Regions from separate parts of the Nonomuraea sp. NPDC059007 genome, predicted to be linked through region 3. Evidence: riboswitches for the same ligand, from Rfam matches in the RefSeq annotation. Region 3 holds a riboswitch; each other region holds the start of a gene.

Region 1 (9,423 bases), on a different contig from region 3:
AAGGCCTGTCTCGCCCGCTCCCTGAGCAGGTAAGACTGAACGTCGTCGACCTCGCGGCGCAGGTCCTGGGGTCGATGCCGGCCGCCATCGTGCCTCCGCCGCTACGCGGGATCGCCAGGTTCGATCCGCGCAAGCGCGCGAAGCTCGGCAGCGCGCCCATCGCCGCTCAACTGGAGAGCGACAAGGAGTTCCGCGAGGCCGTGGCCGAGTCGGTCGCGGCCGGCTGGCCCGAGCTCGTCGCCGCGCTGGCCGAGGGCAACGTGCCGCCCGCCGCCGACCCCGTGCTGGTGGCCGCCGCCGCCTACCTCACCCGCCCGCCCGGCTGGGCGGAGATGGTGGAGATGGCGCGGGCCGACCTGGAGCAGTCCGCCGTCGCGGCCGAGGGCTCGGCGCAGGAGCAGCAGGTCGTACGGCTGCGCGAACAACTCGCCGGGGCGAAGACCGCCGCCAAGGAGGAGTCCGACCGGCTGCGCGAGCAGCTCAAGACCGCCCGCGCCGAGAACTCGGACCTGCGCCGCAAACTCCACGAGGCCCGCGAGCGCGCCAAGGCGGCCGAGCAGCGCGTGACCGCCGTGGAGCAGGCCGCCGTCGAGGTGAAGACGGCCGCCACGGCCGCGGGCAGCGCGGGCGAGGCCGAACTGCGCCGGGTGCGTGAGCGGCTGAGCGACGTGGAGAAGCAGCTGGAGGCCTCCCGCCGGGCCGCGCGCGAGGGCAGAAGCATCGAGGACGCGCGCATCAGGGTGCTGCTCGACGCGCTGCAGGACGCGTCGGCCGGTCTGCGCAGGGAACTGGCCCTGCCGACCACCATCAGCCGCCCCGCCGACTCGGTGGCCGCGGTCTCGCCCGGTGCCCCCGGGGTGCGGGGCGTACCGGCGCGTGCCCTGGCCGACGACGATCCGCAGCTGCTCGACCAGTTGCTGGCGTTGCCGCAGGTGCATCTGATCATCGACGGCTACAACGTGACCAAGACCGGCTATGGCAACTTCACCCTCGCCGACCAGCGGGCCCGCCTGATGACCGGCCTCGGCGGGCTGGTCGCCCAGACCCGGGTGGAGGTCACGGTGGTCTTCGACGGCGCCGAACTCAACTCGCCCGTGCAGGTGGTGGCTCCGCGGGGGGTCCGCGTCCTGTTCAGCGCCCCGGGCGAGATCGCCGACGACGTGATCCGCCAGCTGGTCCGCGCCGAGCCGCCGGGGCGCGCCATAGCCGTGGTGTCGTCGGACCGTGAGGTGGCCGAGTCGGTCCGCCGCATGGGCGCCCGCCCCGTCCCCTCCGCCCTGATCCTGCGCCGCCTCGGCCGCGTCTGACCCCTCCCAAAGCCGCTCGCGCCCGCGCGCTCCGGGCTTTGGGCTCCGCCCGTCGGCCTGTGCTCGGCGCAGTGCTCCTCGTCCTCGCGTTCCGGGTTTCGGGGTTCTTGCCGGGGTCACGTGACGCCTGTGTCTTGCGCCTTGGTTTTGGGGTTTGGAGCTCTGGGGTGGGGGCGGCCGGGGGTGTCAGACCGGATTGGTCTGCCGGGGTGCGCGGGCGCCCCGGCCGGGCGTACCTTCCGATCTGCGCCCATCGGCGCGGCCGGCCGCTCGACGGGCACCCCCAGCGGTCCCGGGCATCCGGACGGCGGCCGGTCGCGCGGTGGGGCCGCCCGTTGTTGTGCCTGGTGGTGGGTGGGGGAGGTGGGAAGGGTGGGGTGTGGGTTACAAATCAGGCTAAAGGCTGAGAACACACCCAGCACTTCTGTACTATTTGCCCCCAGGTGTGATCACTGGGAGGCGACGCTGTGAGGTTTGGCCGGGTTTCGTTGGCGACTGGTCTGGCGATCGGGCTGCTGGCGTCGCCGGTCGGCGTGGCCGTGGCTGATCCCAAGCCCACGATCAAACAGGCCAAGGCGAAGCTCTCCCGCCTCAACAACAAGGCCGACCACGTCGTCGAGCGCTTCAACACCGCCACCGAGCGGCACAAGACGGCGAAGAAGAAGTACGGCCGGCTCAACTCCTCCTACAAGGACAAACTGGCCACCGTCGCCCGCCTGCGGGTCCAGGTCATCACCATGGCGGTCAACGACTACCAGCTCGGCGCCGACGTGACCTCGTGGCCGGCGATGATGGGCGAGGGCGACCCCATGAGCATGCTCAACGGCATGGCCCTCACCGGCCAGCTCCAGGCCGAGCGGGCGGAGAAGCTGGCCGCGTTCGACCGGGAGAACAAGGGCCTCAAGACCGAGCGCGACCTGGCCCAGGACGCGCTGGTCGCGGCCGACAAGGAACGCGACGAGGTCGAGAAGGAACGGGCCGAGATCCTCAAGCTGATCCAGGAGCAGAAGAAGCTCCTGCGCGAGCTCGGGGCGTACAAGACCGGCGATCCCAACAGCACCGGCATCAAGTACACGGGCCCGGCCACCGGGAACGCGGCGGCGGTGCTGAAGTTCGCGTTCGGGCAGGTCGGCAAGCCGTACATCTACGGCGGCACCGGTCCGCGCGGGTACGACTGCTCGGGCTTCACCCAGGCCTCCTGGCGGGCGGCCGGCGTCTCGCTGCCGCGGACGACCTGGCAGCAGTGGGCGTGGGGGGCCAAGCGCCGGGTCTCGCTCGACGCGCTGCGCCCCGGTGACCTGATCTTCAGCGAGGGCCTCGGCCACGTCACCATCTACGCGGGCAACGGCAACATCGTGCACGCGCCCCAGACGGGTGACGTCATCAAGGTCGTCAAGTTCTCCTCGTACGGCAGGCGCGTCGTGGGCGCGATCCGGCCCTGAGGCCCCGGCCGGCGTTACGGCCCGCCGTACCCGAGCATGGTCCGCAGAAGCTCCTCCACGGCCGGTGAGCGGCCGGGCGCGGGCAGGACGGCGGCGAAGACGCGGCGCGCGGGCAGGGCGGGCTCGGGACGTAGGAGCCTGATGTCCGGGCGCAGGGCCGCGCCGCCCGCGATCGACGGGAACACCATCACCCCGACGCCCGCCGCCACGAGCCCCTGGCGCCCGTTCCAGTCGTCGCACAGGTGGCTGACGCGCGGCGGCGCCCCCAGCGCCGCGGCGAGCTCCGACAGCGGCCCGAGGCAGTCGGGGTGGCTGCCGTCGATCCACGCCTGCCCGGCCAGAGCGCGCAGCCGCACGCTCTCCCCGGCCGCCAGCGGGTGACCTTCCGGCAGCGCGACCAGCAGTTCGTCGTCGAGCAGCGGCACCAGGTCCAGGCCGGCGGGCGCGGGGTCCCACGAGGTGACCAGCGCGAGGTCGGCCTCTCCGGCGAGGACGGCGGACGCGCCGCCGCCGACGGTCAGGGACAGCTCGACCGCCGGGTGGCGGGCGGCGAAGACGCGGAAGCACTCGGGCACGAACGCGGTGGCGGCGCTCGGGAAGGCCTGTACGCGCACCCGCCCCCGCTCGCCCGACGCGTGCGCGGCCAGCCGGGTCTCCAGCAGCACGATCCCGTCGAGCACGTACGCGGCCTGCTCCAGCGCGGCCTGCCCGGCGCCGGTGGGCCGTACGCCGCGCGGCAGGCGGTGGAACAGCAGCACCCCCGCCCGGCGCTCCAGCGCGGCGATCTGCCGGGAGACGGCCGGCTGGGTCATGGAAAGCGCCTCGGCCGCCGCCGAGAACGACCCGAGCCGGCCCACCTCTGACAGCACCTTCAGCGACCAGACGTCAAGCATGCATGGAGCTTATGCCTTTCATGCCGAACCCGCAGTGGTACGCATGGCTCGCGCGCAGCACGATCGGGGCATGGACACCTGGATTCTCTCCGCGCTGCCCGCGGCTCCCGCCCGCGTTCTCGACGCCGGTTGCGGCGACGGCGCGCTGGCCGGTGCGCTGATCGCGCGCGGCCACGACGTCACTGCCATCGACCTCGACCCGTCCGCGGCGCTCGCGGCGGGCGTGCCCGCCAAGCGCGCCGACCTGACGGTTTATGAGGACGACCCGTTCGACGTCATCGTGCTGTCACTGTCGCTGCACCACATGCACCCGCTGGGGGCCGCACTCGACCGGGCGGCCGCGCTGCTGAAGCCGGGCGGGCTGCTCGTGGTGGACGAGTTCGCCTGGGACTGGGCCGACGAGGCCGCCGCCACCTGGTTCTACGACGCCGGAACCCTGCTCGGCCGCTTCGACGGGCCCGAGCGCGACCCGGTGACCCGCTGGCGCGAGGCGCACGTCGATCATTCGCCCGCGGGGGACATGCTCGACGCCATCGCCGCCCGGTTCGAGATCCGGCGGACGCGGCGCGTGCCGTACCTCTTCCGCTATCTCGGCGGCGAGCACGCCGCGCGGCTGAAGGAGATCGAAGAGGTACGGCACACGCCGACCGGCTTCCGGCTGACCGCTGTGACGCGTGTGACAGGAGGGGCGGAAGGGACCTGACTCACCCCTGGAGCTCCAAGTGTGAGGAGGGTCACATTTGAGTAACGGGACCCCGCTGTCCAGCAGGAGTTCCCGTCCTGACAGGGTCCTTTATCTGATCTTTACAGCTTTGCCAGGACTTTGCCGGGTCATGAACCCGGGAGTACGTTCTGGCGTCGCGGCGAACAAGCCATGGCGCCGCGAACCGGCATCGGCCCCGTCCGGGCTCGATGAGGACCCATAGAGATCCGCCGGTCGCCCCCGTCCGACAAGGGGCCGCGACCTGCCGAGTCCGTGCAGCCAGGAGGCACGGAGCCGGGGAACCACCGATCCCATTCCCCCGGGATCAAGGGGTGAATCGGCGCGTTCAGCGTGCCGTAGGGCGACTTCCAGGCCCGAATCCGTCAGCTAACCCGGTAGGCGTTCGTGGAAGAACCAAGGAGAAATCCTGTCTACCTCCCTGCACAACCCCCGTCTTGTTCTCGGTGGCGCGGCGCTCGCCATGACCGTGACGGCCGGAGGGTTCGCCCTCCATGCCCCGGCGGCCCAGGCGGCGACCACGGCCAAGACCACCACCTCGGCCAAGACGGCGACGCAGTCGACGACTGCCCGGCAGAAGAGCAAGGCCCGCAAGGCCGTCTCCGCGGCAAGGGCGCAGATCGGCGACCCGTACCGCTACGGCGGAACGGGACCCGGCGCCTTCGACTGCTCCGGTCTCGTCCAGTTCGCCTGGAAGAAGGCCGGAGTCAAGATCCCCCGCGTGACGCACAGCCAGTACGCGCGCATCAAGAAGAAGATCTCGTGGAAGTCTCTGCAGCCGGGTGACCTGCTGTTCTTCCGCGGTCGAGGCCACGTCGGCATGTACGTCGGCAACGGCAAGATGGTCCACTCGCCGAGTTCCGGCAAGCGGGTGCGCATCGAGCGGCTCAGCGGATGGCGCAAGTCGTCCTTCGCGGGAGCCGTCCGGCCCGGTCTGTAGTCGTCCGGACCGAAAGGCCCCGTCCCCTCCCGGGACGGGGCCTTCGCGCGTCCGGCTACCATCAGGGCCGTGGTCGTGAGCCGTCGCGCCGCGCTCGCGGCCCTCCTGGTCTTCGCGCTGGGCTGCGCCCCCGAGCGGGCTCCTGACGCGGGAGCGGACCGCGGCGACCTTCAGCGGCGCGCCGAGCGGGCGGCGGCGCGCGTCGCGGCGATCCTCGGGCAGCCGGTACGGCCCAGCGTCGAACTCGCCGAGAACGCGGCACACGCGGCGCGGACCGCGGGCGTGGGCTCGGTCGAGGGCCTGGCCGCGATCGCCCACGACGGCAGGGTCATCGTGATCCCGGAGAACTACGCCAAACTCACCCCCACCGGACGCGACGTCGTCCTCGCCCACGAGCTGACTCACGTCGCCGCCGGCACCGGCGGGCTGCCGGCCTGGCTGTACGAGGGGTTCGCCGACTACGTGGCCTACAAGGACGCGGGCCTGGCCGTGCCCGTGGCGGCGGCCGAACTCGCCACCGAGGTACGTGCCGGACGGGTGCCCGGGAAACTGCCCGGGGCGGACGCGTTCGCGCCCGGGGCCGCGCGGCTGGCACAGTCCTACCAGGAGGCCTGGCTGGCGTGTCGCTTCCTGGCCGCGCGCTTCGGCGAGGACAGGCTGGTGAGGTTCTACCGCGACGCGCGGCGGCTGGGCGTGGAACGGGCCGTGCCCCTGCCGTCCGGCGAGCTCGTCGCCGGATGGCGCGCCTATCTACGGGAGGAACTCGAGTGACCGATCAGCGGGACAAGGCCCCCGCGCGGATACGGCGGCAGGCCGGGATCGCCGCCGTCGTGCTCGGCGCCGTCGTGGTCGCGGTCGCCGCGTTCACCACGCCGTGGCGGGCGCTGCCGCCGGGAGCGCCCCAGGTCGCCCCCGATCCGGCCCGCGACTTCTCCGCCGCCGAGATCGCCAGGTCGCAGGCGTTCGACGCGGCCACCAGCGTGCCGTCGTACCTGTCGTTCGGGCTCACGATCCTGTTCGCCGGGCTGCTGGTCGCCACGCCGCTCGGCGCGAAGGTCCTCCGGCGGCTCAAGGGCCCGTGGTGGCTGCGGGTCCTGCTGGGCGTCCTGCTGCTCACGGTGCTGGTCGAGGTCGTGCGCTGGCCGCTCGGAATGTGGTTCGAGGTACGGCTGCGCGAGTTCGGCCTGTCCACGCAGGACTGGGCGGGCTGGAGCGGCGACCGGCTGAAGAACATCGCGGTCCGGGTCGTGCTGCTGTCCATCATGATCGTGGCGGTGGTGGGCCTGGCGCGCAGGTTCCGGCGCTGGTGGGTGCCCGCGGCCGTGGGCGCCGCCGCGCTGACCGTCGCCGCCTCGTTCGTGTATCCGGTCGTCTTCGAGCCGCTGTTCAACGACTTCCGGCCCATGCCGCCGTCCCAGTTGCGTACCGGCCTGCTGGCCATGGCCGAGCGCGACGGCGTACCGGTCGAGGACGTGCTCGTCGCCGACGCCTCCCGCCGCACGACCGCGCTCAACGCCTACGTCTCCGGCTTCGGCGCCACCCGCCGCATCGTCGTCTACGACACGCTGCTCAAGGCGCCGGAGCGGGACGTCGAACTCGTCGTCGCCCACGAACTCGGCCACGCCAAGTACGACGACGTTCTCAACGGCACGCTCATCGGCGCGCTGGGCGCCGCGTTCGGCGCCGCCCTGCTGTTCGCGTTCTTCCCGCTGGTACGGCGGCGCGCCCGCGTCACCGCCATCACCGAACCCCTGGCCGTGGGCGCCGTCATGGGCCTGATGAGCCTGGCCACCGTACTGTCCGGACCCGCCCAGAACGTCGTCAGCCGCCACGTCGAGGCCCGCGCCGACGCCCACGCCCTCGACCTCACCCGCGACCCGGCGATTTTCACGGCCATGCAGAAGCGGCTGGCCACGACCAACATCTCCGACCTCGCGCCGGACGCCGTCGAGTACGTCCTGTACGCCTCCCACCCCACCGCGCCGCAGCGCATCGCCATGGCCCGCTCCTGGGCGCTGCTGAACGGCGTTCCGGAGCCGTGAGGCGCGTCCTCATCGTCACGAACGACTTCCCGCCACGTCAGGGTGGCATCCAGTCGTTCGTGCACGGGCTGGCGGTGCGCACACCCGGGGCCGTCGTCTACGCGCCCGCCTGGGCGGGCAGCGCCGAGTTCGACCGGCGGCAGCCGTACCCGATCGTCCGGCACCCCACCTCGCTCATGCTGCCCACGCCCGGCGTCGCGCGGCGGGCCGCCCGGCTCGTGACCCGCCTCGGCGCCGACACCGTGGTCTTCGGCGCCGCGGCCCCGCTGGGGCTGCTCGCGCCCCGCCTGCGCGCGGCGGGGGCGCGGCGGGTGGTGATGCTGACGCACGGCCACGAGGCGTCCTGGGCGAGCACACCGCTCCTGCGCGGCGTGCTGCGCCGCATCGGCGCGCACGCCGACGTGGTGACCTACCTGGGGGAGTACACGCGCGCGCGGCTCGCCGGGGTCGTTCCCGCGGCCAAGCTGGTACGGCTGGCGCCCGGCGTCGACACGGCGGCCTTCCATCCCGGCGTGGCGCCCGCGGGCTCCTTCGGGGGGCCGGTGGTCGTGTGCGTGTCCCGGCTGGTGCGGCGCAAGGGGCAGGACCAGCTGATCAAGGCCTGGCCCAGGGTGTTGCGGGCGGTGCCGGACGCGGTGCTGCTGCTGGTGGGGGACGGGCCGGACCGGCGCCGCCTGGAACGGCTGGCGGCCCGGACCCGGTCGGTGGTGTTCGCCGGGGCGGTGCCGGGGGAGAGCCTGCCGGGGTACTACGCGGCCGGTGACGTCTTCGCCATGCCCTGCCGTACGCGGTTGCGGGGGGCGGACGTGGAGGGGCTCGGAATCGTCTTCCTGGAGGCGTCGGCCAGCGGGTTGCCCGTGGTGGCGGGGGCCTCCGGCGGGGCGCCGGATGCCGTACGCCAAGGGGAGACCGGGCTGGTCGTGGACGGCGGGTCGGTCGGCGCGGTCGCTCAGGCGCTGGTCGAGCTGCTGGAGGATCGGGAGCGGGCGGGGAAGATGGGGGCGCTGGGGCGCGAGTGGATCACGTCCGCTTGGTCGTGGGAGCTGGTGGCGAGGCGTTTCCGCGACATTCTCTCCGGGTGACGTCGGGGTGATGCTCTTCTGCGTCAGCCTGTGGCTTGCCATGACAGCATTCTGATGTCATGATGACGTCATGGACCTGACGCCCCACATCGACACCCTCCGCAGGGAGCTCACCGCCGCCGCCGACGTGGGCGGCGCGGACATGCGGGCCGCGGCCGAGTCGCTGACCTCGGCGCTGGAGTCCTCCGTGCGGCTGACGCTGCTGGAGGTGCTGTCGGACGCGGCGGAGTCGGTGACCAGCCAGATCGAGCCCGGCCTCGTCGAGCTGCGGATCCGCGGCAGGGAGCCGGAGCTGGTGGTCACCGTCCCACCCGGCCCCGACCCGAACTGGGGCGCCGCCCCCGGCCAGGCCCCGGGCGCCTACGGTCCAGGCGGTCCAGGCGACCCCGGCCCCGGTGGCCAAGGTCCGGGCGCCTACGGTCCTGGTACCTACGGTGCTGGTGCCTACGGCCCTGGTGCCTACGGTCCCGGTGGCTCCGGCCCCGGCGGTGGCCTCGGTCCCGGTGGTGGCTACGGGCCCGCCGGTGGCTACGGGCCTGGTGGTGGCCACGGGCCTGGTGGCTACGGCCCGCCCGGACCGCCCGGCTGGCCCGACGCCGCGTGGCCCGGCCCGACCCCGCCCATGCCCCCCACACCCCCGGTCCCGCCTTCGCCCCCCGAGCCGCCCGGCCCTGGCGACGGCGACGCCGGAACCGCCAGGATGACCCTGCGCCTGCCCGAGCCGCTGAAGTCCCGCATCGAACAGGTCGCGGGCCAGGCGGGCATGTCGGTGAACGCCTGGATGGTCCGTGCCCTGAGCCAGGCCGTCTCCGGCCAACCGGCGGCCCCGCCCTCCGGCTTCCCCGGCCAGCGCATCACCGGCTGGGCCCGCTAACCCACACCTTCTTGCCGGGGCCGTACCCCAGCCGGGGGTGCCGTGCCCCCGCTTGGGCAGTACCCCAGTCAGGGACCTACCCGAGCCGGAGACCTGCCCGAGCCGGGGACCTACCCGAGCCA
Region 2 (9,423 bases), 320 kb from region 3:
CACCGGAGGCGGTGGCACCACCTGGTCCACCATCGTGGACAACACGACCGCCGACCGGTTCAGCTCCAGCGCCAACTGGGGCACCTCGACGTACTCCACCCAGCGCCACGGGCCCGACTACCGCTACGCCGAGCCCGTCGCCGCCAGCGACCCGGCCTGGTACAAGGCCAACATCCCCACCTCGGGCACCTACAAGGTCGAGGTCTGGTACCCGGCACTGCCCGGCTACAACAGTTCGGCCCCGTACATCGTGGCCGCCTCGGGCGGCAACCAGACGGTCTACGTCGACCAGCGTTCCGGCGGGGGCGGGTGGCGGAGCATCGGCACGTTCTCGCTCAACGCCGGTGACTACAACGTGGTCGGGGTGAGCCGCTGGACGTCCGGCGTCGGCCTCGTGATCGCCGACGCGGTCCGGATCAGCAAGTAACGGCTTTGGGGGTACGGCGGCGCCGTACCCCCAAAAGTCCTTAACACGCGGCCCTTTACGGCCTGCTACAACTCGCGGCCCGCGCGCAGCAGACCATAGGTGACGGCCTGCTCAAGGGCCTGCCAGGAGGCGTCGATGATGTTCTCGTCCACGCCGACCGTGGCCCACTCGCCCGTCGCGTCGCTGGTGGTGATGAGGACGCGGGTGATGGCGTCGGTGCCGTGGGTGCCTTCGAGTATGCGGACCTTGAAGTCGATCAGCTCGACCGCGGCCAGCTCGGGGTAGAGCTTCTCCAGGCCCAGGCGGACCGCCTTGTCGAGGGCGTTGACGGGGCCGTTGCCCTCGCCGGTGGCCACGATGCGCTCGCCCTTGGCGTGCAGTTTTACGGTGGCCTCGCTGACGAGTTCGCCGCCCTTGGTGCGCTCGACGATCACGCGCCAGGACTCGACCTCGAAGTGGCGCCTGCGCTCGCCGTGCAGGGTGTCGCGCAGCAGCAGCTCGAACGAGGCGTCGGCGGCCTCGAACGTGTAGCCCTGGGACTCCAGTTCCTTGACCCGGTCGACCAGCTCCTTGGAGGTCTCGGCGGACAGCTGGTAGCCCAGCTCGCGGCCCTTCAGCTCGACGCTGGCCCGCCCGGCCATGTCGGAGACCAGCATGCGCATGTCGTTGCCGACGGCGGCGGGGTCGATGTGCTGGTAGAGGTTCGGGTCCACCTTGATGGCGCTGGCGTGCAGGCCGGCCTTGTGCGCGAAGGCGGACATGCCCACGTAGGGGGCGTGCGAGTTCGGGGTGACGTTGGTGACCTCGGTGATCGCGTGGGCGATCCGGGTCATGTCCTGGAGCGCGGCCGGCGGCACGAGGTCGAAGCCGCGCTTGAGCTGGAGGTTCGCCACGACCGTGAACAGGTTCGCGTTGCCGGAGCGCTCGCCGTAACCGTTGGCGCAGCCCTGCACGTGGGTCGCGCCCGCCTTCACCGCGGCCAGCGTGTTCGCGACCGCGCAGCCGGTGTCGTCGTGGCAGTGGATGCCGACGCGGGCGCTGGTCTGGACGGCCGCGTTCACCACCTCGGCGAGCTCGTCGGGGAGCATGCCGCCGTTGGTGTCGCACAGGGCCACGACGTCGGCCCCGGCCTCGGCCGCGGTCCTGAGGACCTCGAGAGCGTAGGCTGGATTCGACTTGTACCCGTCGAAGAAGTGCTCGGCGTCGAGGAAGACCCGCTGGCCCTCCGCTTTCAGATGAGAGATGGTGTCGCGGATCATCGCGAGGTTCTCACTGAGGGTGGTGCGGAGGGCCAGCTCCACGTGCCGGTCGTGGCTCTTGGCGACAAGAGTCACGACCGGCGCGCCGGATTCGCGCAGTGCGGCGACCAAAGGGTCATCGGCTGCCTTCATGCCTGCCCGGCGGGTCGCGCCGAACGCGGCAAGCTGCGCGTGCTTCAGGTCGAGCTCTGTTTGAGCCCGCCTGAAGAACTCTGTGTCCTTGGGGTTGGCGCCAGGCCAGCCCCCCTCGATGAAACCGACGCCCAGGCTGTCCAAGTGGCGCGCGATCGACAGCTTGTCGGCCACCGTGAGGTTGAGGCCTTCTTGCTGTGCGCCGTCGCGCAGCGTGGTGTCGTACACGTGGAAGCGGTCGTCGGCCATCTGATTGGTCTCCCGAGGAAATGAAAAAGACCCCTCACGGACGTGAGAGGTCTGCGCGCTGGCGGTGTCCTTTGTCAGCCAGCGCGCCTGCCGATAATGAGCAGACCGTAGAACATGGTGATGCCGAGTGTGCCACATGGATTCACCATCTGGCACGCTGGTCTCACGTTCTGGGACATTCTTTGTACGGAGCTCAGACGGTGACGCCGTCGCCGCCGGTGATGAGCTGCTCCAGAGCCTTCGGGTCGAAGGCGACGTCACCCAGCATCTGGCCGTTGAACAGCACCGTCGGAGTCCCGTCGAGGCGGACGCCGTCGTTCTGGCTGACGTGCTGCTTGGCGAAGGCCTGCGTGGCCACGCACTCGTCCACCGAGGCGCCCGCCTTGCGCGCGGCGCCCACCAGCTCGTCCGGCGTGAACCCGCTGGCGGTGCCGTGCGGGGCCGGTTGGATGGCGTAGAGCTGGTCGCGGAAGGCCAGCCAGTTGGCCGCGGGCACGCAACGGGCGGCGGCGGCCGCGCGGACACTGTTGGAACGCATCGGCTCGTCCCGGAAGATCGTCACCGGGTGGAAGACCACCTTCACGCTGCCCGCCTTGGCCAGGCGCTGGAGCGTGGGATCCACAGCGGCGTGGAGCTGCTTGCAGACCGGGCAGTCGAAGTCCTCGTACAGATCGAGGACGGGCGCGGTCACCCCCGGCCTGGCCAGGACCATCGAGCCGTCCGGCTGGCGGGTGAGCTGGTAGGCGCCCTGTTTGCCACCCGGTTCCGCGAAGGCCAGGACGGCGACGACGGCAAGCACGACACACGCGGCAACACATGCCGCCACCAGCCTCTTGTTCATCGCAGGCGACCCTATCATTTGCGACATATTGGCCAGTTATTCGAACAAGCTTGCGATGTCTTTTCGTGGGCATTACCTTGGGTCGCGCGGCAATCACATTGCGTTCATCTCTCAGGAGGGGATGATGGAACCATGGCCAAGCTTCTCGCGCGTCCCACTGCCGAAGAGCATCCGTCTGACCAGCACTACCGGGCGGCATGCAGGCTGTTCCCCGAGCATCGTGTCGAGCTCATCGACGGCCGGATCGTGGTGAACCCCGTGCCCACCGGACTCCACAACAACATCATCGCGCTGCTGCTCTTCCAGATCACCGGCTTCCTGGTGGAGAAGGACTGGCGGCCCTGGACCAACATCAAGCTGTTTCTCGGCACCCAGAACGACAGGTTCATCCCCGACCTCGTGATCGTCTCCAAGCGCCCGCGCATGTGGGGCGAGGACGAGGTGCACGCCGACGACACGAAACTGGTCGTAGAGGTCGTCTCTCCCAGCAGCGTCCACGACGACTACGTCATCAAGCCCAAGGCCTACGCGGCCGCGAAGGTTCCCGCCTTCCTCCGCATTGACCCGGCCAAGTCGACGGCCAGCCTGTTCACCCGCCCATCCGCCGACGGCTACACCGTGTTCGTCGAAGTCACCATGGGCGCGCCGCTCGCCATGCCCGACCCATGGAACCTCATCCTCGACACGGCCAGACTCAACGACGCCGAGACCTCCGGCTGATCGACAATGACGCCATGAAGAACTTCGTGCTCGACCAGCCGATCGCCCAATACATCCACGAACACACCACCCGTCCCGACCCGCTCCTCGAGCAACTCGCCATCGAGACCCGCGCGGCCACCGGCGACCAGGCCAGCATGCAGATCTCCGCTTCCCAGGGCCGCCTGCTCACCATGCTCGCCCAGCTCGTCGACCCATCGGTGGCGGTCGAGGTGGGTACGTTCACCGGCTACTCGTCGCTCTGCCTCGCCCGTGGCCTGTCCGGCGGGCACCTCTACTGCTACGACGTGAGCGAGGAGTGGACCGCGATCGCCAAACGCTACTGGGAGGACGCGGGCGTCTCCGACCGCATCACCCTGACCCTCGGCCCCGCCACCGAAACCCTGCCCACCCTCCAGCGCTCCGTCGACCTGGCCTTCATCGACGCCGACAAGCCCGGCTACCCCGCCTACTACGAACTGCTCATGGAACGCCTGCGGCCCGGCGGACTGATCATGGTGGACAACACCCTGTGGACCGGCTACGTGGCCGACCCGTCGAGAAACGACGAGACCACGGTGGCGATCCGCGAGTTCAACGACATGGTGATGCAGGATCCCCGCGTGACCACGACCATCCTCCCGATCTCCGACGGCCTCACCCTGATCCGCAAGAATTGACCGGTTCCCCGCCTTGTCAACGCCTGTCCATCCGGGTTCCTCCGGCCAGCCCACCAGGCGTTCGGTCGACGGATGTCTCGGTTACCGGGCATCCAGCACGCCCACGCGGTCCTGTGGGCGTCCGGCGCGACCATCAAGCCGTGCCGTGGTCGCGGCACCCTGTCAGGGGTGAAGGGGGCAGCCGACCGCGCTGGACGTACGGGCGCAGGGGTGCTGCCCCACGGGTGCGGGGCAGCATGGGCGTTAGCTGATCTTGTGGATCCAGCTGTGGGGGTCGGGGCGGGTGCCGTACTGGATGCCGACGAGTTCGTCGCGGATGCGCATCGTGACCGGGCCCGGGGTGCCGTCGCCCACGGTCCAGGCGCGGTCGGCGCCCTTGACAGAGCCGACCGGCGTCACCACGGCGGCGGTGCCGCAGGCGAAGACCTCGGTCAGTTCGCCCGACTCGCAGCCGGCCTGCCACTCCTCGATCGACAGGCGGCCCTCTTCGGCCTTCAGGCCGAGGTCGCCGGCGAGCCTCAGGATGGACTCGCGGGTGATGCCGGGCAGGAGCGTGCCGGTGAGGGCGGGGGTGAGGAGGCGGTCGCCGTACACGAAGAAGAGGTTCATGCCGCCCATCTCCTCCACGTACCGGTGCTCGTGGGAGTCGAGCCAGACGACCTGGTCGCAGCCCTGGGCGACGGCCTCGCGCTGGGCGACGAAGGCTCCGGCGTAGTTGCCGCCGCACTTGGCGGCGCCGGTGCCGCCGGGGGCGGCGCGGGTGTACTCGGTCGAGAGCCACACGGAGACGGGCTTGACGCCGCCGCTGAAGTACGAGGCGGCGGGTGAGGCGATGACCATGAAGCGGTAGTTCTCTGACGGGTAGTTGACGCCGAGGCCGACCTGGGTGGCGATGATGAACGGGCGCAGGTAGAGGCTGTGGCCGTCGGTCGTGGGGACCCAGTCGCGGTCGGCCTGGACGAGGAGTTCGAGCGCCTCCACGAAGGTGTCTTCCGGCAGTTCCGGCATGGCCATGCGCGCGCAGGAGTGGTTGAAGCGGGCGGCGTTGGCGTAGGGGCGGAAGGTGACGATGGAGCCGTTCGCGTGCCGGTAGGCCTTGAGGCCCTCGAAGAGTTCCTGCGCGTAGTGGAAGACGGAGGTCGCGGGGTCGAGCGTGAGCGGTCCGTACGGCGTGAGGCGGGCGTCGTGCCAGCCGGTGCCCTCGGTGTAGTCGATCGAGACCATGTGGTCGGTGAAGGCCTTCCCGAACCCGGGGCTCGCCAGTACCGCCTCGCGCTCTGCCGCGGTGCGAGCGTGGTCGGATAGCTGCACGTCGAAGCTGAGCTTCTGAGAGGTGGTCATGACGGAGATCCTTCTCTTTCTCTGAGGACTACCCTGCATCCATTCTGCGCCGGATCGGGTAGAGGGAACTTACTGCATCTAAAAGGACGACCGTTAGGGCGCAACGAAAACGCCCGGAGGCTCTCGCGAGCCACCGGGCGTGGGTGGTCAGGCGGCCGCGAGTGCGCTGGGGGCGCCTGGGCCGCTTGTCAGGTCGGTACCGGGTGTTCACGAGCTGCGGGTTCGCGCGCTGCCCGCCGTACCTCCGCAGACTTGTGGTGAGGCCCCGACGGTGGGGGATCTCACGTTCCGCGGTACGGCGGGCCGCTCGTGGGCCGGTGGCCTGCGGCGTCAGGCGCCGCCGGATACTCGGGCGGCGATGTCGTCGCCGATGTCCCTGGTGGTGCGGGCGGCGGTGTGCGAGAGGCGCTCGACGATGTCGTCGGCGACGGCCTGCTCGACGCGGGCGGCCTCGGCGGTCAGCCCGAGGTGGTCCAGGAGCATGGCGACCGAGAGGATGGTGGCGGTCGGGTCGGCCTTGCTCTGCCCGGCGATGTCGGGCGCGCTGCCGTGGACCGGCTCGAACATGCTCGGCGCGGCGCCTTCGGGGTTGATGTTGCCGCTGGCCGCGAGGCCGATGCCACCGGCCACCGCGGCGCCGAGGTCGGTGATGATGTCGCCGAACAGGTTGTCGGTGACGATCACGTCGAAGCGCTCGGGCTGGTTGACGAAGAACATCGTGGCCGCGTCGATGTGCACGTAGTCGGTGGTGACCTCGGGGTACTCCCCGGCCACGCGGTCGAAGGTGCGCTGCCACAGGTCACCGGCGAAGGTGAGCACGTTGGTCTTGTGGACCAGCGTGAGCTTCCTGCGCGGGCGGCTCTGCGCCTTGGCGAAGGCGTAGCGGACGACGCGTTCGACGCCGTAGGCGGTGTTGATGGACTCCTGCGTGGCCACCTCGTACGGCGTGCCCTTGCGCATGGCCCCGCCGGTGCCGGCGTAGAGCGACTCGGTGCCCTCACGGACGACGACGATGTCGATGTTCTCGGCCGGTGTGTCGGCCAGCGGCGTCGCGACGCCGGGCAGCAGCTTGACCGGGCGCAGGTTGACATAGTGGTCGAAGTCGAAGCGGATGCGCAGGAGCAGGTCGCGCTCCAGCAGGCCGGGCGGAACCTTGCGAGGGTCGCCGACGGCGCCGAGCAGGATCGCGTCGTAGCCGCGCAGCTCCTGCAGCACGGAGTCGGGCAGGACCTCGCCGGTCCTGGCGTAGCGGTCCGCGCCGAGGTCGTACTCGGTGATGTCGAACTTGGGACCGACCGCCCCGAGAACCTTGAGGCCCTCGGTCACGACCTCGGTACCGATGCCGTCTCCGGGGATGACGGCCAGGCGAATGCTACGCGACTCCATGGGCGGTACCTTACCGGTTCGTCTCGCCTGCCGAGCAACCCATCTCATTTCTCGGACACTGCATTTTGCCCGATTTGCACGCTTTTGACTGTTTCGTTAGAGTCCCACCAGCCTAATCCGCGCACCGTAGTGCGGAGCCGGGGACCCACCTCCCCCATTGGGGCGAATCGGCGTTTACCACGTCGTAGGGCGACTTCCAGGCCCGAGCCCGACAGCTAACCCGGTAGGCCGTGTGGAAGGACATTCCCCTGTCTCGCATCATCGCGACCGCTGTGCTCTTCACCGTCACCGGTGTCACCGCGGCCACCCTCGCATCCCCCGCCACCGCATCCCCCGCTTCTCCCGCTTCTCCCGTCAACACCGTCGACCCCTATGACGTCACGCTGACCAGCCAGGGCCTCAAGGAGATCCAGGAGCAGCGGACCCCCGAACCCGGCTGGCAGAAGGCCCTGGCCTACGCCATGGACAAGCGCGGCACCCCGTACGTCTGGGGCGGCACCACCAAACGCGGCTACGACTGCTCCGGCCTCATGCTCCGCGCCTACGAAAGCGCGGGCATCGAACTGCCCCGAACCGCCGCCCAGCAGTACTCGGCGTTCTCCAGAAAGATCAGCTGGAAGAACCTGAAGCCCGGTGACCTGGTCTTCTTCTCGGGGCTGGGGCATGTGGGCATGATCTCCCGGCCTGGGCACATGGTGCATTCGCCGCGTACCGGTGATGTGGTCAAGGAGGAAAAGCTGAGCGCCTGGCGCCGCCGCGCCTTCGTGGGCGCCGTGCGTCCGGATCCGGCGGGCGTCAAACTCACCACCCGGCTCGAAAAACTCCGCCAGGCGCCCGCACCCGTCATGCCCACCGCGACGCTGTGACGCGCGTCGTCTCCTGATCGTCGTCTGACAACGCCGATTCCGCCGGCCCGTCGCGGCGGGCTCTGTCGTGGTTCCTCCCGTGCGTGGCTTCTCTCTCACGCGCGGGAGGATCCACGCACGGGAGAGACCACGGTCTCTGTCGCGCGGGCCCTGTCGCGGCCCACCCCCGGACACGGTCGTCCAGCGGGGATGGCCGGCCGCCGCAACGAGCGCACTTACCGGCGGTACCCCGCTGATCTCAGCCCATACGGGTGGAGAAGATCAGGTCCCAGGCGCGGCCCCTCGCATGGGCGACAGCGCCCAGCAACACGCCACTGTCACCCAGAGCGCTGGCCACGATCGTGGGCCGGAGCGGCCCCAGTTCGCCGATTCGGCGTTGGATGGCGTCGCCCAGCAGGTCGAGGTTGTGTCCCACGCCGCCGGAGAGCACGATCACCTCCGGGTCCAGGACGGCGGCCACCGCCACGAGCAGCCCGCCGATCCGCCGGCCCTCCGCCGCCACGACCGACAGCGCTGCCTGATCACCCCGTTCCGCGGCGGCGAAGATCTCCTTGGCCGTTCCCAGGGACAGTCCGGCGGCCCGCGCCGCCCGTACCACTCCCGGAGCCGCGGCAACGGTCTCGGTTGCCCCGTGCTCCCGCACACTCGCATCCCCCTGGTCCACGCCAGGGAACACCTCCCCCGCGGCCTGGGCCGACGCCCCAGTGACAGATCCGGCACTCGAAACCTCGGACGGCCGATCCGGAGCGGGCCGCGTGCCGGGCGGGTGCTGGGTGTCGGGCGGGCGCTGGGTGTCGGGGAACCCCGCTTCGGAGGCGCGCCGAACGTCGGGTGCGGACGGCATCTCACCCACGGACCCCGCGTCGGGAACGAGCGGAACATCCGGCGCAGACCGCGCGGCGGGTGCGGACCGGGTGTAGGGGCCAGGCGCGGTGTTGGGGCCAGGCGCGGCATCAGGGGTAGGGAGGTCGTCGGTGGCGGGGAGGTAGGAGACCTCGCCGGCGGCGCCCCTGGCGCCCACGTACAGTTCGCCGTTGACGACTATGCCCATGCCCACGCCGGTGCCGATGGAGACCAGGGCGAAGTTGGACTTGCCGCGGCCCTCGCCGTACGCGTGTTCGCCCACGGCGGCGAGGTTGATGTCGTTCTCGATGACCAGGTCGACGTTGAGCGCGGCCCGCAGGCGGTCGGCCAGGTCGGGGCCCGGGAGGTTGGGGGCGAGGTCCAGGCGGCCGGCGTTCTGGTCGTAGACGCCCGGGGAGCCTACGACGGCGCAGACGATCGCGGACCAGTCGAGTTCGGCCTCGTGGGCGGCGGCGCGGGCCAGGCGGGCGACGAGTTCGGCCAGTTCGGCCGACGTGCGTGCGGTGTTCCGTCCGTCGGTACGGCCGGCGAACGTCCCCCGGAGATCGGCCACCGCCACCCGGATCCAGTCGCGGCCGATGTCGATGCCGGCGACGTGGGCCGAGGCGGCGTTCACGTCGTAGAGGGAGGTTACGGGGCCGGGGCGGCCGGACACCTCGCCTACCAGGTGGACCAGTCC
Region 3 (9,423 bases):
GTCGATGCTCAAGCGGGGCGCCGGGGTCAAGGACGCGGGCACCTGGCTGCCCGGCTTCGGCGGCCTGCTGGACCGCGTGGACTCGCTGCTCGTGGCGCTGGCCGTCGTGGTGGTGCTGCCGTGAGGTTCGGGGCCGCGATGCGGCGGCGGCTGTGGCGTACCGCCTTCGCCTGCAGCGGCGGCCTGGCCGTCGAGGGGCCGGTGCCGGGCGGGCCGTGCGTCGTGGTCGCCAACCACTGCTCCCACGCCGACACCGCCGCCCTGCTGGCCGCGCTGCCCGCGCGGCTGCGTCCGTCCGTGGCCGCCGCCGCCGACTACTGGTTCGCCAACCGGGCGCGGGCGCTGGTCTGCCGGACGCTGGTCTCCGGCTTCCCGGTACGGCGGGGCGGCGGCGGCTCCAGAGACCTGGCGGCAGCCGTACGGCTGCTGGACCAGGGCCGGGTCCTGGTCGTCTACCCGGAGGGCACCCGCTCGCGCGACGGCCGCGTCGGCGACTTCCACGGCGGCGCGGCGCGGCTGGCCGAGGCGGCCGGCGTTCCGATCGTCCCGGTCCTGCTGGAGGGGACCGGCCGGGTGCTGCCGGTGCACGGCCGCCTGAGCCGCGCCCCGGTGACGGTCCGTTTCCTGCCGCCCGTGTCCGACCTGGAGACGGCGCACCACCTCCTGCGCTCCCGACAGCTCCCGACCACTCCCGAAGGGTGAAATTTCATGAAGTGGGCACTTATGCGGCTCCTGATGCGCACCGCCGGCCGTACCAGCCGCGGCATCCGCATCGGCTACCGCCACGGCTTCGACAGCGGCACCATGCTCGACTACGTCTACGTCAACAAGGCCCACGGCTGGCCCCTCGACCGGATCTACCTGAACTCGGTCGGCTGGCGGGCCATCCGCGCCCGCCGAGACCTGCTCAAGGAGGTCATCAGGGACGAGGTCTCCGCCAGGGCGGGCCGCGCGCTGATCCTCGACGTGGCCGCAGGCCCCGGCCGCTACCTGCAGGACGTCGCCAGGGAGCAGCCCGAGGTCGAAGTGGTCTGCCGTGACCTGGCCGCCGACGGCCTGCGCCTGGGCAGGGAACTGGCCAAGGAACGCGGCCTGGCGAACGTCCGCCACGAGCGCGGCGACGCCTTCGACCCCGAGCCGCTGGACCGGCCGGCCGACATCATCGTGGTCAGCGGGCTGTACGAGCTGATCCTGGACGACGAGACGATCAGGAAGTCCCTGGCCAGGCTGCGCGACCTGCTCGCCCACGACGGCGTACTGATCTTCACCACGCAGACCCGCCACCCGCAGCTGGAGTTCATCGCCAACGTGCTGCCCAACCGCGACGGGCGGCTGTGGGTGATGAAGTGCCGCTCGGCCGAGCAGCTGCACACCTGGGCCGTCGAGGCCGGGTACGCCGACGTCGTCAGCAGGCGGGAGAAGGTCGGCCTGTTCACGGTGACCACGGCGACTCAGCGGCCGGAATGTATGACCATGGACGCATGCAGACACGACTGATCGGTCAGACGAGTGTGAGCGCCATCGGGCTCGGCGCGATGCCGATGTCGGTGGAGGGCCACATGCCCGACGAGGAGCAGTCGATCAGGACCATCCACGCGGCCCTGGACGCCGGGATCACGCTGATCGACACCGCCGACGCCTACACGCCGACGGAGGCCGAGGTCGGGCACAACGAGCGCATCGTGGCCAAGGCGCTGGCGAGCTGGGGCGGCGACAAGGACGCGGTGCTGGTGGCCACCAAGGGCGGGCACACCCGGCCGCGCGGACGCTGGGACGTGGACGGCCGGCCTGAATACCTGAAGCAGGCCTGCGACCGCTCGCTCAAGGCGCTGGGCGTCGAGTCGATCGGGCTTTACCAGCATCACCGGCCGGACCCGGCGGTGCCGTACGAGGAGTCGATCGGCACGCTCGTGGACCTGCTCGACGCCGGGAAGATCCGGATGGCCGGGATCTCCAACGCCAACCCGGTCCAGATCAGGCAGGCCAACGAGATCCTCGGCGGGCGGCTGGTGAGCGTGCAGAACCAGTACTCGCCGAGCTTCCGGGGCAGTGAGCCGGAGGTGGACGTCTGCGAGGAGATCGGCGTGGCGTTCCTGCCGTGGGAGCCGCTGGGGGGCATGAACCACGTCGGCCGCCTCGGCCGCCGCCACGCCGCCTTCGGGGAGGTCGCGGCCGAGCGCGGGGTCTCGCCGCAGCGGGTCTGCCTGGCGTGGGAGCTGGCCAGGAGCCCGGTGATGATCCCGATCCCCGGCTCCAGCCGCCCGGCGACGATCCTCGACTCGCTGGCCGCCGCCGACCTGGAGCTCACCGCGGAGGAGCTGGCCAGGCTGGGCTGACGCGGTGCCCGGTTTCGCGTCAGGTCGGCCGTCGTGCGAAGCTGTTGTGGTCCCCAACACCAGGAGGTCCTCATGGCGGAAACACCGGAGCCGGAAGTCAGCGAAACTCCCGAGGACGAGATGAAGCGCAAGTTCCGGGAGGCCCTGGAGCGTAAGCGCAATCAGCACTCCGACTCGGGTGCGGGTGGCAGGGGCACGGATCAGTCAAAGATCCACGGCGCACACGGCCCTGCTGCCAGCAAGCGTTCGTTCCGGCGCAAGAGCGGCGGCTGAGCCGGCGTTCTGAGGGGGTACGGCTTGGCCGTACCCCCCTTTTTCTTGACCTTCTTAGGTAGATCTTCGCCCGTTTCATGGCGATTGTTTTGCTTTTGCCGTCTTTGGCACTTACAGTCCTAAGCGTTACCAGTTGGCGACCCGACCCTTCACCAGGAAGAGGCGGCCGGCTGGCGCCGAATCCCGTACCCACGGGAACCGGGGAACCAATGTTCCTTGGGGTGAATCCGACGTACGCGTCGGTAGGGCATCTCCACGCCCGAACCCGTCAGCTAACCCGGTAGGCGCGATGGAGAGGACTGATCTTTTCATGCACCACCGCGATGAACCCCCATTCCGCGTAGTTTCACCCGCCGCCTACTGAGCGGCCCCTTCCCCAGGCTTTCCCCCCGCGCTTTCGCGTAGCGTCCGTTCGGCTTTGTGCCCGGCTACGCCCCTTTGACGAGCGCATTTCCCCTGTCCCCGCACAAAGGACTTCTCTTCTTCATGTCTTCCCGCTTTGGCATGCGTTCTTTCACCATGCTCGCCTCCGTCGCCGTCATCGGCGCGGTCACCCTCAGCACCGGCGCAACCGCACACGCGGATGACTTCTCCGAGAAGAAGCCCCTTCTCAAGGGCTCCACCACCGCCTCCTACTACTGGGACGACGCCTCCGGCCGCAACGGCGACACCGGTCTTCCCGCCTCCGGCAAGCCCATGCAGAAGGGCCTGGCCGCCAGCCCGAGCTGGCCCCTCCTGACCGAGGGCTACGTCATCTACAAGGGCAAGAAGGAGCCGTTCTTCGTCGGCGACCGCGGCCCCGGGGTCCCCTCGAACAGGGGCATCATGCTCGACCTCGACGCCAAGACCTTCGCCTCGCTGACCGGCGGCAAGTTCAACTCCAGCTCGCTGACCGTCGATGGCGTCGGCGGCCAGGGCCACATCAAGATCGAGTACGTCATCACCAAGTGGGGCCCCGGCGTGGGCAAGAAGAACCACCCCGTCGCCTTCTCCACCGGCGCCTGGTCCCGCAAGGACGCCAAGCCGGCCACGCCCCCGGTCGTGACCGCGGAGGAGAAGACCGAGAAGAAGGACGAGAGGCCCGAGACCCCGGCCGCTCCCGCGCAGGTCGCCAAGAAGGCTCCCGAGCAGGCTCCTGAGAAGGCCCCCGAGCAGACCTCCGCACAGGCCTCCGAGCGGGAGAAGGCGCCGCAGGCCGAGCTGGCCGCGGCGGTCACCACCCGCGAGACCGAGTCGAACGGTGTGGGCGGCCTCGCCCTCATCAGCGCCCTGGCACTCCTGAGCGGCGGCATGTTCCTGGCCCGCGGCCGCATCCGCAAGGCGTTCGACCGCTGACCTCTTTACTCATGGGGAACAGAATGTGATTCTGTTTCCCATGACCCAGCGCGCGGCCGTCAACGGCATCGAGATCGTCTACGACAGCTTCGGCTCGCCACAAGCACGGCCACTGCTGCTCATCATGGGGCTCGGCGCCCAGCTCATCCACTGGGACGAGGAGTTCTGTGAGCTCCTCGTCGAGCAAGGTCACCATGTCGTCCGGTTCGACAACCGTGACGCCGGTGAATCCACGCATCTTCACGAGGCGGGCGTTCCGGAATTCGGATCGCCCGCTTCGCCGTACCTGCTGGCGGACATGGCGCGGGACGCGGCCGGGCTGATCGACGCGCTCGGCTGGCCCGCCGCGCACGTCGTCGGCGCGTCGATGGGCGGCATGGTCGCCCAGCAGCTCGCGATCGACCATCCCGGGCGGGTACGCACGCTGACCTCGATCATGTCCACGCCCGGACCGCAGGTCGCGCCGCCCACGCCGGAGGCGAGCGCGACCCTGATGTCGGCCCCGCCGCCCGACCGCGCGGCCGCGATCGCGCTGGCCCAGCGGACCTGGGCGGTGATCGGCTCGCCCGGCTACGACCTGGACACCGAGCGGATCGCCCTGCTGGCCGGGCTCGCCTATGACCGGGCGCACGACCCGGCGGGAACGGCCCGGCAATTGGCCGCCATTCTGGCCTCCGGTGACCGGACCGAAAGGCTGGCCCGGCTGGCCGTACCCACGCTTGTCCTGCACGGAGAGGACGACGCGCTCATTCCGGTCGCCGCCGGCCACGCAACCGCTGCGGCAATTCCGCGCGCAAGACTGGTCACGTTCCCCGGAATGGGGCACGATCTGCCCAAGCCACTCTGGTCGCGGTTCGTGGAAGAGATCACGAAACACACGGCCGGGTGACCCGCGTCGCGCGGCCGTTCCCCCACGGCGGCCGCGCGACGCCCTCAGACCTCCAGCTTCTCCTCCACGTTGCGCAGGTGGTGGCGGGCCATCGCCAGGTTGGCCCGGCCGCGGTCGAGCGCCAGGTAGAGGAACAGGCCCTTTCCGCCGCGCCCGGCCATCGGCCGGATGATGTGGTACTGGGTGCCGAGCGTGATGAGGATGTCCTCGATGGTGTCCTTGAGGCCGAGCGAGTCCATCGTGCGCATCTTCGCCTTGACCACCTCGGTGTTGCCCGCCGCCGCGACCTGCAGGTCGAGGTCCTTGGAACCGCCGAGGGCGCCCAGCGCCATGCCGCTGCCGTGATCGACCACCGCCGCGCCGACGGCGCCGTCGATGGCCATCATCTCCTTGAGGGAGACGTCGATGCCGGCCATGCGTACCTCCTTGTGTGTGTTCACCGCTGTCGCGATGCGATGGCGGCCAGCGCGGCCGCCGTCTTGCGCCCCTCCAGCCGCAGCAGGCCGAGATTGGCGCCCGGCTCGGCCACGACGGTGAGGACGATGGTGGGTCCCGCGGCGTAAAGGGCGGCGAACCCGGCGCTGGCCGACACCAGCGTCTCCTGCAGCACGCCCTTTCCCGCGAGGTCGGCCATGCGCCGGCTGAGCGCCAGCACCGCCGCCGAGAGCGCGGCGGTCTGGTCGCACCGGTCACCGGGCAGGTCGCCGGCGATCGGCAGCCCGTCCACGGTGCAGGCGACGCTGCCGCTGACCTCGGGCACGCGCTCGCGCAGCCTGCTCATCTCGCCGAGCACCCGCTCGCGGAGTTCCACGGAGGGCCTCCTTCCGTTCCGTCGCAGGGCGCGAAGGCGCAGGCTCGTCGCGGAGAACCTCACGCCAGCTCCTCCAGCGCCCTCTTCACCGCGGCCAGGACATCCGGGTCGCTCTGCGGCAGGGCCGGCGGCACCGACCGATCCAGCGCCCGCCCCCGCCGGCGCGGCATCAGCGGCGCGACCAGGAGTCCCGCGGCGGCCAGGCGCCGGACCGCGAGCAGCACCGAGTAGGCGGGCTGCCCCAGCCGGTCGGCGAGCTCGGCCGGCGTCGCCACCCGGTCGGCGCCGAGCAGGATCTCCCATTCCAGCGCGCTCACGGTCGCCCGATGTCCGGGCAGCCGCGCGGCCGGGGTCACCGGGACGTCGTCCAGTTCGGCCGAGGACCAGATCTGCGCCAACTGGGCTCTCCTTCGCGCGCATTCGCCGACCAGCCAGGCGAGCTCGAACTCCAGCCGGGTGTGCGGCCGCGGGCACTCACCCGGCCGGAACTTCGGCCGCGCCGCCGGGAGCTCGGCCGGCAGCAGGAAGTAGGCGGCGTCCAGCACCGCGCCGGCAACGCAGAACTCCAGCTCGGCCCGGCTGTAGGCGCCCGCCCCGCCGCGCGCGGTCAGCAGCCGCTCGACCGACGGCGTGCGCGGGCACTCCAGGTGGGTGATCCGCCCTTCGCGCAGGTACGCCTTGCCGGCCGGGAGCACGTTGAGCGAACCGGTGGCGCGTTCTCTGGCCAGGCCGGTGAGCAGCGTATGGACGGCGGCCACGGCGTCAGCCCCGCAGCCGGCCGGTGATCGAGCTGAGCTGGTGACGGGCCAGTGCCAGGTTGGCGCGGCCGAGGTCGAGCCGCACGTAGATCACCAGCGGGCCGTCGAAGGGCATCTCCACCGGATGGAGCAGGTGGTAGCCGTCGTCGGCGATGACGATCAGGTCGTCGATGCGGACCGTTCCACGGTGGGTGGCGCCGGCGAGGGCGTCCATGGTGACGCGCAGCGTCTCGCCGAGCGCGGGCGCCGACCGTTCGGCCTCGCCGCGCCCGCCGGAGGCCATCACGGTTCCGCTGAGGTGATCCATCACCAGGGCGTCGAGGACGCCCGGGATGTCCATCACGCTGAGGAGGCAGTCGTCAAGTGCGAGCACTGACGCAGCGTAGAGCCGGACGGCCATCCCGCCCCGGGCCGCGGGGAAGGGCTTTGTTCCCCCAGCGGAATGTATCCCCACCAGGTGGCATATATGGCCATCACCAGGGGCAATGCCCGGCTACAAGCGAAATTTCCTCACATTGTGGGTTCGTCGGGCAGCAGGGCCTTCTCGTCCGGCTTGTGGACCAGCACCTCGTCGATGTACGACTTCACCGCCGCGCTCAGCCCCACGTCGCTGCCCGCCGCCTCCGACAGGTACCACCGGTGGTCGAGCACCTCGTGGAACACCTGTGCCGTGTCGAGCTTGCGGCGCAGGTCGGCCGGGATCGCCTCGATCGTCGGCTGGAAGGCCTCGGCCAGCCACCGGTGCGCCACGATCGCCTCGTCCTCGTGCCGCAGGCCCTTGGCGACGCGGAAGCCGTCCAGGTCGTTGAGCAGCCTGCGGGCCTGGTTCTCCTCCACGTCCAGGCCGGTCAGGCGGAGCAGGCGGCGCTGGTGGTGTCCCGCGTCGACCACCTTGGGCCGCACGATCAGCCGCCCGGTGCCGACCTTGCGGCGCACCATCATCTCGGCCACGTCGAAACCGAGCAGGTTGAGCCGCCGGATACGCTGCTCGACCTTGTGCCAGTCGACCTCTTCGATGATCTCGTCCTGGGTGATCTCGCTCCACAGCCGGTGGTAGCGGGTGACGATGTCCTCTGCCGTCTCCATGGGATCGATCGACGGGTGCAGCAGGCCACCGGTCTCCAGGTCGAGCATCTCGCCGAAGATGTTGACGTGCGCGGTCTCGATGTCGGCCAGCCGCTGGCCCTCGCTGATCATCGGGTGCATCTCGCCGGTCTCGGCGTCCACCAGGTACGCGGCGAACGCGCCGGCGTCCCGGCGGAAAAGCGTGTTCGACAGCGAGCAGTCGCCCCAGTAGAAGCCGTTGAGATGCAGGCGCACCAGCAGCACGGCCAGCGCGTCGAGCAGCCTGGTCAGCGTGTCGGGGCGCAGCGTGCCGGACATCACCGCCCGGTAGGGCAGCGAGAACTGCAGGTGCCGGGTGATCAGCGCGGCGTCCAGGCCCTCGTCGCGGCCGGTGACGTAGGCGACCGGTTCCACCGACGGGGCATCCAGCCTGGCCAGGTCCCAGAGCAGCTGGTACTCGCGCTTGGCGTACCTCTCGCTGATCTCCTTGATCGCGTAGACCTTGCCGGACAGGCGGGCGAAGCGGACCACGTGCCGCGAGATGCCGCGGGGCAGGTCGACCAGATGGTGCTGCGGCCACTCGGCGAGAGGGGTCTCCCACGGCAGCCGGATCAGGTCGGGGTCACCCAGCGCGCCGGTGATCTGTAGGGGCATTTCATCAGGATATGGTGCGATCCGTGGACGAGTTTCTCTCCTGGTACTTCACCAACCACCCCATCCTCGCCAACCACCTCGGCGCCGACGGATACGACCACACGCTCGGCGACTTCTCCGCCGCCGCGCTGATCGCCGTCGAAGACGAAGAGCGCCGCTGGATCACCCGCCTGTCCGCGCTGGAGCCCCAGACCCTCGACGACGCGATCGATCGCGACCTCGTCCTGTCGCAGCTGCGCGGCTCCGTCGCCATGGCGCAGTGGCCGGCCTGGCGGCGCGACCCCGCCTACTACGTGGCCCTCGTGTTCACCTCCCTGAACACGCCCTTCCAGCAGAAGCTCAAGCCCGAGCACGAACTGGTCGCCGCCGCCGTCTCCCGGCTGGCCGAGATCCCCGGCGTCCTGGCCGACTGCCGCGCCAACCTCGACCCCACGATCGCCGCGCCGCTGCTCATCCAGCGCGGACTCGGCCAGGCCCGCACCGGCCGCCGCTTCCTCACCTCCACGCTGCCGTCGCTGGTCGACGACCCCGACCTGCGCGCCAAGCTCGCCGCCGCGGCGGAACCCGCCGCCGACGCCTTCGACCAGCTCGTCACCTTCCTCGACGGCTTCGAGTGCGGCGGCACCTGGCGCATGGGCGAACAGCTCTACACCGTCCTCCTGCGCGAGCGCGAGCTCCTCGGGTACGGCGCCGCCGACCTCCACACCAAGGGCGAACACGAGTGGGCCGCCCTCGACACCCGCATGCGCGAGGTGGCCCAGCGCGTCAACGGCACCGAAGACTGGCGCGCCGCCATGGAATCCCTCATGGACGACCACCCGCCCACCCTCGAAGCCATGCGTACCGAATACGAGGCCGAGACCCAGCGGGCCCGCGAGTTCGTCCGCGACCGCGACCTCGTCACCTTCCCCGAGGGGGAGGAGTGCAGGGTGCTGCCCTCGGCCGAGTACACGCGCCCCATCCTCGCGGTGGCCCACTACCTCGCCCCGCCGCCCCTCAGCACCTCCCGCACCGGCATCTTCTACGTGCCCTACACCCCCGACGACTTCACCGACGAGCAGATACGCCAGCGCCTGCGCACCAACGCCCGCGCCCAGATGCCGTCGATCGCGGTCCACGAGGCCTACCCGGGTCACCACTGGCACCTGTCGCACATCGCCGAGAGCCGCCGGACGGTCAGGAAGGTGTTCCGCACGCCGTACTTCACCGAGGGGTGGGCCCTGTACGTCGAGAAGATGCTGCACGAGCAGGGCTACTTCGACACACCCGCCACCGAACTGGCCCACCTGGACTGCCGCATCT

What was found. A riboswitch is a leader RNA that binds a small molecule or an ion and turns the genes downstream of it on or off. The one in region 3 is predicted to bind cyclic di-AMP.
Region 1: linked by a shared signal. The riboswitch ahead of ACFWY5_RS10010 (C40 family peptidase) and the one ahead of ACFWY5_RS01115 (hypothetical protein) in region 3 are both predicted to bind cyclic di-AMP.
Region 2: linked by a shared signal. The riboswitch ahead of ACFWY5_RS02450 (C40 family peptidase) and the one ahead of ACFWY5_RS01115 (hypothetical protein) in region 3 are both predicted to bind cyclic di-AMP.

What each region holds. Positions count from the first base shown of each region.
Region 1 covers NZ_JBHYJD010000005.1:147,322-156,744, reverse strand. Annotated here, with positions in the region: gene ACFWY5_RS10030 (NYN domain-containing protein) at 1-1,307, shown strand, start outside; gene ACFWY5_RS10025 (NlpC/P60 family protein) at 1,796-2,749, shown strand; gene ACFWY5_RS10020 (LysR family transcriptional regulator) at 2,764-3,642, opposite strand; gene ACFWY5_RS10015 (class I SAM-dependent methyltransferase) at 3,713-4,345, shown strand; cyclic di-AMP (ydaO/yuaA leader) riboswitch at 4,599-4,762, shown strand; gene ACFWY5_RS10010 (C40 family peptidase) at 4,827-5,303, shown strand; gene ACFWY5_RS10005 (hypothetical protein) at 5,373-6,074, shown strand; gene ACFWY5_RS10000 (M48 family metallopeptidase) at 6,071-7,345, shown strand; gene ACFWY5_RS09995 (glycosyltransferase family 4 protein) at 7,342-8,427, shown strand; gene ACFWY5_RS09990 (hypothetical protein) at 8,498-9,301, shown strand.
Region 2 covers NZ_JBHYJD010000001.1:545,856-555,278, forward strand. Annotated here, with positions in the region: gene ACFWY5_RS02415 (N-acetylmuramoyl-L-alanine amidase) at 1-427, shown strand, start outside; gene cimA (citramalate synthase) at 493-2,067, opposite strand; gene ACFWY5_RS02425 (DsbA family protein) at 2,261-2,908, opposite strand; gene ACFWY5_RS02430 (Uma2 family endonuclease) at 3,041-3,628, shown strand; gene ACFWY5_RS02435 (O-methyltransferase) at 3,643-4,287, shown strand; gene ACFWY5_RS02440 (branched-chain amino acid aminotransferase) at 4,531-5,628, opposite strand; gene ACFWY5_RS02445 (3-isopropylmalate dehydrogenase) at 5,959-7,014, opposite strand; cyclic di-AMP (ydaO/yuaA leader) riboswitch at 7,114-7,259, shown strand; gene ACFWY5_RS02450 (C40 family peptidase) at 7,287-7,880, shown strand; gene ACFWY5_RS02455 (ROK family protein) at 8,119-9,423, opposite strand, start outside.
Region 3 covers NZ_JBHYJD010000001.1:225,377-234,799, reverse strand. Annotated here, with positions in the region: gene ACFWY5_RS01140 (phosphatidate cytidylyltransferase) at 1-124, shown strand, start outside; gene ACFWY5_RS01135 (lysophospholipid acyltransferase family protein) at 121-702, shown strand; gene ACFWY5_RS01130 (class I SAM-dependent methyltransferase family protein) at 709-1,497, shown strand; gene ACFWY5_RS01125 (aldo/keto reductase) at 1,482-2,336, shown strand; gene ACFWY5_RS01120 (DUF5302 domain-containing protein) at 2,409-2,609, shown strand; cyclic di-AMP (ydaO/yuaA leader) riboswitch at 2,774-2,911, shown strand; gene ACFWY5_RS01115 (hypothetical protein) at 3,114-3,944, shown strand; gene ACFWY5_RS01110 (alpha/beta fold hydrolase) at 3,985-4,833, shown strand; gene ACFWY5_RS01105 (hypothetical protein) at 4,878-5,249, opposite strand; gene ACFWY5_RS01100 (roadblock/LC7 domain-containing protein) at 5,270-5,644, opposite strand; gene ACFWY5_RS01095 (hypothetical protein) at 5,704-6,402, opposite strand; gene ACFWY5_RS01090 (roadblock/LC7 domain-containing protein) at 6,407-6,775, opposite strand; gene ACFWY5_RS01085 (DUF4032 domain-containing protein) at 6,913-8,121, opposite strand; gene ACFWY5_RS01080 (DUF885 domain-containing protein) at 8,145-9,423, shown strand, end outside.